Alloacidobacterium dinghuense: one gene and its partner. The protein of the gene in region 1 binds, or shares a complex with, the protein of each later gene. Links are inferred from orthologs where the notes say so. Each region holds a gene or a part of one and is shown in the gene's direction. Other genes may lie near its edges. The genes, in order: secA and secY.

What was found.
Region 2: the proteins of secA (region 1) and secY are in contact, whole or in part, in a crystal structure (PDB 3DIN), measured with the Thermotoga maritima proteins. The link is inferred for Alloacidobacterium dinghuense from one-to-one orthologs. Residues at the interface, in WP_004082002.1 of Thermotoga maritima: Glu261, Ala262, Arg263, Lys300, Ala301, Arg302, Thr303, Ile304, Ile305, Leu323, Tyr324, Asp325, Pro326, Val329, Ser330, Tyr333, Ile336, Lys340, Phe345, Val349, Glu363, Phe364, Tyr374, Ser375, Gly376, Gly377, Glu393, Ile395, Thr482, Ser483; in WP_004081795.1 of Thermotoga maritima: Glu108, Gly109, Glu110, Glu111, Ala236, Glu237, Arg238, Arg239, Ile240, Thr241, Ile242, Gln243, Tyr244, Ala245, Arg246, Arg247, Val248, Thr249, Gly250, Arg251, Arg252, Val253, Tyr254, Gly256, Ala257, Ser258, Thr259, Tyr260, Leu261, Pro262.

What each region holds. Positions count from the first base shown.
Region 1 is NZ_CP060394.1:2,731,254-2,735,071, reverse strand. What follows is about bases 169-3,669. They hold secA (preprotein translocase subunit SecA), read left to right. Parts: upstream 169-481; coding sequence 482-3,469; downstream 3,470-3,669. Other genes in these bases: H7849_RS11075 (HD domain-containing protein), read right to left, coding at 3,606-3,669; H7849_RS11085 (leucine-rich repeat domain-containing protein), read right to left, coding at 169-394. Also shown: more of H7849_RS11085, read right to left, coding at 1-168; more of H7849_RS11075, read right to left, coding at 3,670-3,818. UniProt on the Escherichia coli protein: Required for protein export, interacts with the SecYEG preprotein conducting channel.
Region 2 is NZ_CP060394.1:4,316,083-4,319,210, reverse strand. Bases 190-3,000 are described here. They hold secY (preprotein translocase subunit SecY), read left to right. Parts: upstream 190-801; coding sequence 802-2,199; downstream 2,200-3,000. Other genes in these bases: map (type I methionyl aminopeptidase), read left to right, coding at 2,924-3,000; H7849_RS17780 (adenylate kinase), read left to right, coding at 2,200-2,916; rplO (50S ribosomal protein L15), read left to right, coding at 316-756; rpmD (50S ribosomal protein L30), read left to right, coding at 190-211. Outside these bases: rpsE (30S ribosomal protein S5), read left to right, coding at 1-16; more of rpmD, read left to right, coding at 20-189; more of map, read left to right, coding at 3,001-3,128. UniProt on the Escherichia coli protein: The central subunit of the protein translocation channel SecYEG. Consists of two halves formed by TMs 1-5 and 6-10.

The sequences.
Region 1 (3,818 bases):
GCCGATTGTCGTCAGCGCGAAGCTCGACCAGGCTTTCGAGATTGGGAATGCATTCCGGCAATTCTGAAAAGGCATTCTCGCTGATGTTCAGATAACGCAACCTCTTCAAACGCGCTAAAGAGACAGGCAGACCGGTCAACTTATTATCATGAAGGTAGAGGAAGTTCCTCAGGTTATCGAGGTCGCCAAGAGCGTCCGGGATTTGTGTCAGTCGATTGTGCCCGAGATCGAGTGTGTGAAGTTTTCGCAGTCCGCCAATTTGTTCCGAAATTTCAGATAGCTGGTTGTCAGCCAACACGAGCATTTCGGTATCGACCAGTTTCCATGTCGAGTCTGGGACGCGGGTAAGCTGTTGTTTCCAAAGGTTGAGGTAAACGTCTGACGGATTCTGCATGAAAGAAAATGCCAGGGAACATCATGTCGCTCAAACGAAGCGATCATTTCCCAAACCAGTTACACTATATCTTGAGGAAATTCTGCTTTGATCAGTACGGCTCTTACCAAGGTTTTTGGAACCAGCAATGAACGCGCAGTGAAGCGCCTTATGCCTGTCGTCGGATCTATCAATGCGATGGAGCCGAACGTGCAGCGCATGTCGGACGACGAGCTGCGCGCGAAGACGCAGGAGTTCAAGGCGCGCATTGCTGCCGCGATTGAAGGCATCACCGACGCGGAGGAGCGCAAAGCTGCCGAGAAGCAGGCGCTCGATGAGATTCTGCCCGAGGCTTTTGCCGTGGTTCGCGAGGCCGGTCGCCGCGCCGTGAACATGCGCCATTTCGACGTGCAGCTCATCGGCGGCATGGTGCTGCATCAGGGCAAAATCTCAGAAATGAAGACGGGCGAAGGCAAGACGCTCGTCGCCACTTTGCCCTGCTATCTGAATGCACTTGCCGGGCACGGCGTGCACGTCGTGACGGTCAACGATTATCTGGCCAAGCGCGACGCCGAGTGGATGGGCAAGATTTACGAGTTCCTTGGGCTCACTGTCGGCGTCATTGTGCATGATCTCGATGATAATCAGCGGCGACAGGCGTACGGTGCCGATATTACCTACGGAACCAACAACGAGTTCGGCTTCGACTACCTGCGCGACAACATGAAGTTCGAGCTGGCCGATTGCGTACAGCGCGGCCACTACTTCGGCATCGTCGACGAAGTGGACTCGATCCTGATTGACGAAGCGCGAACGCCGCTCATCATCTCCGGCCCAACCGACCAGACCACGGACAAGTATGCCCGCGTGAACCGCATCATCCCAGGGCTTGAGCTGGGCGAAGAGATCGAGCAGGGCGTTGACCAGGCAAAGATTCTCACCGGCGACTACGTGGTCGATGAAAAGCATAAGACGATCAGCGTCACTGACGAGGGCTGGGAGAAGATTGAAAAGCTACTCGGCATCGGTAACATTGCCGATCCAGAAAACTGGGACCTGAAGCACCACGTGGAAGTCGCGATCAAGGCACATTCGCTCTACAAGCGCGACGTGCAGTACGTGGTGAAGGACGGCGAGGTCATCATCGTCGACGAGTTCACTGGCCGACTGATGCCAGGGCGCCGCTGGTCGGATGGCTTGCATCAGGCCGTCGAAGCCAAGGAGGGCGTGAACATTCGCCGCGAAGACCAGACGCTGGCGACGATCACCTTCCAGAATTATTTCCGCCTCTACAACAAGCTCGCCGGCATGACCGGAACAGCTGAGACAGAAGCCGCAGAATTCGACAAGATTTACAAGCTTGAGATTGTTGTCATTCCGACGAACAAGCCGCTGCTTCGGCTTGAGAATCCTGACGTGGTCTTCCGCACGGCGAAGGAAAAATATTTTGCAGTTGCCGATGAAATCGCCAAGCTGCATGAAGCCGGCCAGCCGGCTCTCGTCGGCACCACGTCGATTGAAAAGTCCGAATTGCTTTCGCAGATTCTGCAACGCAAGGGCGTGAAGCATGTTGTGTTGAACGCGAAGTTCCACGAGCGTGAGGCTGAGATCGTGGCGCAGGCCGGCCGCCTGGGAATGGTCACCATCGCTACTAATATGGCAGGCCGTGGAACGGACATCCTTCTGGGTGGCAATGCCGAGTTCGTCGCCAAGCAGGACCTGGTCAAGAAGGGCACAGCGCGCGCGATCAGCGTGGCCGAGGGAGCGCTCAACCCGATGGCTGCGCCGGGCATGTTCCGCTTCTATTACCAGGGTCAGGAGTTCGAGACCACGCAAGATGTCTGGGACAAGACGTATGCTGCTTACGCTACGAAGGCGACAGAGGAGCATGAGTCGGTCATCGCAGCGGGTGGCCTGCATATCATCGGTACCGAGCGGCACGAGTCGCGACGTATCGATAATCAGCTTCGCGGACGCGCTGGACGTCAGGGCGATCCGGGCGCATCTCGTTTTTACTTGTCACTTGAAGACGACCTGATGCGGATCTTCGCCAAGGAGTGGGTGGGGACACTGCTGCAGCGCCTCGGCATGGAAGAAGGCGTGCCGATTGAATCGCGCATGATCTCGAAGCGCATTGAAGCGGCGCAGAAGGCAGTCGAGTCGCAGAACTTTGAAGCCCGTAAGCACCTGCTCGAATACGACGACGTGATGAACAAGCAGCGCGAGGCCGTCTATGGGTTGCGCCATCAGCTGCTGGAGGGGCTCGATCAGAAAGAACTGATCATTGAGGATTACGTCGCGAACATTCTCAGCAATATGCTCGATGAGCACGCACCGGAGAAGCTGCATCCCGATCAATGGGATTTCAAAGCGATCAAAGAGAAGCTGATTGGGCAGTTCGGATTGGATGTCGATGCCGAAGGTATCAACATCGCCGAGATGACGCGCCACGAACTGGGCGAGACGCTCTTCGAGCGGCTGAAAGATCGCTATGAGGCAAAGGAGCAGGTCGTCAGCGACAAGGCCATGCGCTTCCACGAACGCATGATTATGTTGAGCGTACTGGATGGTCTTTGGAAAGACCACCTGCTCAACATGGACCACCTGAAGGAAGGCATCGGGCTGCGCGGCTACGGTCAGCAGGATCCGCTGGTGGCTTACAAGAAGGAATCCTTCGACATGTTCGAAGGAATGATGGAGCGCTTCCAAGAAGATACTGTCCGCTTCCTCTTCCTGATGCAGATTGTTGGTCCCGATGGACAGCCGCTGCAAATTCCCTCGCGGCCGCGCCCGGCGATTCCTCTTGCTCCTCCCGTGGCTTCAGCCGATGGCAATGGACATCATGTTCCGCCTGCCGCGCATGAGCATCCTGCGATTCCGATTCCGACACGACAGCCTTCGACGACGATTGACGAGATCGAGCGCGAGTTCCAGCGCAAGAAGAAGCGCGAACTCGAGGCTGCGCGTATGGCGGGGGCCGGCAGTGCTGAAGCTCCGGCACAGCGCAGGACCGGAGACAAGGTAGGACGCAACGATCCCTGCCCCTGCGGCTCCGGTAAGAAGTACAAGAAGTGCCACGGAGCGAACGAAGCTTAATTTCAGCGAAGCAAGAGTGTGCACGTACTCAGACCGTCATTCTTATCACAGCGAAGAGTCCGGCAAACATCGCTGAGATTCTTCCTCCCGGTGGTCGTCAGAATGACGAGAGACGATGATGTTCTGCAGCCACCAACTAAAACAGAGCGCCTGCAGATTCCGATTCGACTGCATCCAGGAAATTCCTGAGTGCAGCGATCCTCGGCTCTGCCAGGCGCTTTGTGTTTTCCAGACGAATTTGTCCGGGCAGCGCCTCCAGATTCTTCCGTAATGTTTTTACCGCGTCGGTAAACGTCGAGAAGCGGGTGTCGCGTCCCACTTTCGCGATTGTGCGCAGAGCGCCAATTCC
Region 2 (3,128 bases), 1.6 Mb from region 1 along the record:
GGTACAGGAGTTATAAGTCATGGCCGAAACCAAGGCAAAGATCAAGATTCAGTACTACCGCTCGTTCATTCAGGCTCCCGTGAAGCACAAGAAGGTCGTCAAGGGCCTCGGTTTTACTCGCCTGAACCAGGTTGTCGAGCGTGAGGATACGCCGTCGATTCGTGGCATGGTCAATGCTGTGCCCCATCTTGTACGGATCGTCGAGAACTAGCCGTTCAGGCGAACGCGCCTCACGGCGCATTGAATCTGGCGTAAGCCAGCAATTTAAAAGCGAGTCGGTCAGGGCAAGCCTGCCCGGCGTATAGCGAGGACATCATGAATCTTTCCAATCTCAGAGCGCCGAAGAAGGCGAACAGCAACAAGAAGCGTGTCGGCCGTGGTATGGGCTCCGGCATGGGTAAGACCTCGACCCGTGGACACAAGGGACAGGGTTCCCGCTCGGGTTCGAGCCTGATGCGCGGTTTTGAAGGCGGCCAGATGCCGCTGCACCGCCGTTTGCCGAAGCGCGGCTTCACCAACATCTTCCGCACCGAATACACGGTTCTGAACCTCGACCGCCTGGTGGAACTGGGCGAGACCGAGCTGACCATCGAGTTCTTCGCGGCCAAGGGTCTGATCAAGAAGCACGAGGGCCTGCTCAAGGTTCTGGGCAACGGCGAGCTGACCAAAGCGATCACCGTCCACGCGCACAAGTTCTCGAAGTCCGCTCAGGAAAAAATCGAGAAGGCGGGCGGCAAGGCAATTCTGGTAGCGTAAGGCGAGGGGCCTCGCGAAGAGGCTCGAGTGGGAACCTGAATCTTCATGTTTGAGAAATTCGCCAACATCTTCCGCATCCCTGACCTGCGCAAGCGAGTCCTGTTCACGATGGCGATGCTTGCCGTTTACCGCCTTGGCGCATTCATTCCCACTCCAGGAGTGAATGCCACAGCGCTCGAACATTTCTTCGACTCGCAGGCCGGTAGCTCGCTTGGTCTCGTGAACTTATTCAGCGGCGGCAATTTGCGCCGACTCACCGTTTTCGCTCTGGGGATCATGCCGTACATCACGGCATCCATTATTTTCCAGCTGCTGACGGTGGTCTATGAGCCGCTGGCGCGCCTGCAGAAAGAAGGCGAGTTGGGGCGGCGGAAGATAACGCAGTGGACGCGTTACCTGACCGTTGTGCTGGGCATTGTACAGTCGCTTGCGATTGCTCTGACTCTGTTGCATGGCTCGGGCGACTTGCAACTGGTGCTAAATCCTGGCGCCGGCTTCGTCATTATGACGGTGCTCACGCTGACCACTGGTACGGCATTCATCATGTGGCTGGGCGAGCAGATTACCGATCGCGGCGTCGGCAACGGCATGAGCTTGCTCATCTTCGCCGGTATTGTCGTAGGCCTGCCGCGGGCAATCGGAGAATTAGTTGACACCGCCAAGGCGGAGAAGTTCGGCGCTTTTACGGTTCCGGCGCTGATTCTGCTGGTTGCCGCCATGATTGCCGTCGTGGCCTTCATCGTTTTCGTCGAGCGCAGCGAACGCCGTATCCCGGTGCAGTATGCCAAGCGTATCGTCGGTCGCAGGCTGATGGGCGGTCAATCGACACACCTGCCCCTGAAGGTGAATTCCGGGGGCGTTATGCCGGTCATCTTCGCAGCGTCGGTTTTGTCGGCTCCACTGCTTTTTGCGCAGGCGAATTTCGTTCGCAACAGCGCATTCCTCACACGTGTCTTTGACGCGTTGCATGCCGGCGAGCCATGGTATGAGCTTTTATATATGGTAGCTATCGTCTTCTTCGCATATTTCTACATCTCGATCGTCTTCCGTCCCGATGACATCGCTGACAATATGCGCAAGTACGGCGGTTTTATTCCCGGGATCCGTCCGGGCAAGCGGACATCGGATTTCATCAACGATATCCTGACCCGCATTACGCTGGTGGGCGCGTTGTACCTGATCGTCATTTCGATCATCCCGCAGATTCTCATCAGCGGTATCCACCTGAACCATCTCTGGTTGATTGGGCCGCTTTTTGAACGTCTACCGCTGTGGGTGACCAACGGTCTCGGCTTTAATTTCTACTTCGGTGGAACTTCGCTGCTGATCGTTGTCGGCGTAGCCATGGACACCGTCAACCAGGTGGAATCGCAGCTCATCATGCGCCATTATGAAGGCTTCTCCCCGCGGAGCGGACGCATCCGCGGAAGGCGGGCCTGGTAAGTGTCTGTTGCGGTGATTGAGAAGCGGACGGCGGACGGGAAAACCATGCGCGTCAACCCCGGTCCCATTCTTCTACTCGGAGCACCCGGAGTCGGCAAAGGAACCCAGGCCCAGGCCATCATGGGAGCCTGGGGTATTCCACAGATTTCAACCGGCGATATCCTCCGTTCCAATGTCTCCGGCGGCACGGAACTGGGCAAAAAAGCCAAGGCCATCATGGACCGGGGTGAGTTGGTCTCCGACGATCTGGTCAATGACATGGTCGCCGACCGCCTGCTGCGGCCCGATACCGCCAACGGCTACATTCTGGATGGTTTCCCGCGCACTCTGGGACAGGCAGAGTGGCTGGATTCGTACCTGGCGGCGCCACCGGGCAGCCTTCCGGTCATTGCTGTCAGCATTAAAGTAGGGTATACTCAGTTACTGCGCCGTATTACCGGCAGGCGCACCTGTCCAGTCTGCAAGAGCAGCTATAACATCTACTTGCAGCCGCCGAAGGTCGATGAGAAATGTGATCTCGACGGCACGCCTCTGGCGCGGCGATCAGACGACACGGAAGAAGTTTTTGAAGAGCGGATGCGGACCTATGAGTCGCTGACAGCTCCGGTCGTGGAGCATTACCGTGCTCTGGGACGGTTTGAGGAAGTGGACGGAGAACAGCCGGTGGACGCAGTTGCAGCTGCAGTGATGGCTGCTGTTCTGCGTTTGAGGGGATGACCGGCCGATGGCGATCATGATTAAAACACCGCAAGAAGTTGAGAAGATGCGGCGCAGCGGAACGGTAGTTCGCGAGATTCTGGACTACGTGAGCGGCTTTGTGAAGCCGGGCGCGACGACCATGGATCTGGAGAACGTAGCCGCCGCCAAGATGGAAGAGATGGGCGCGACGCCAGCGTTCAAAGGGTATCGTGGATATCCTGCTGTGCTGT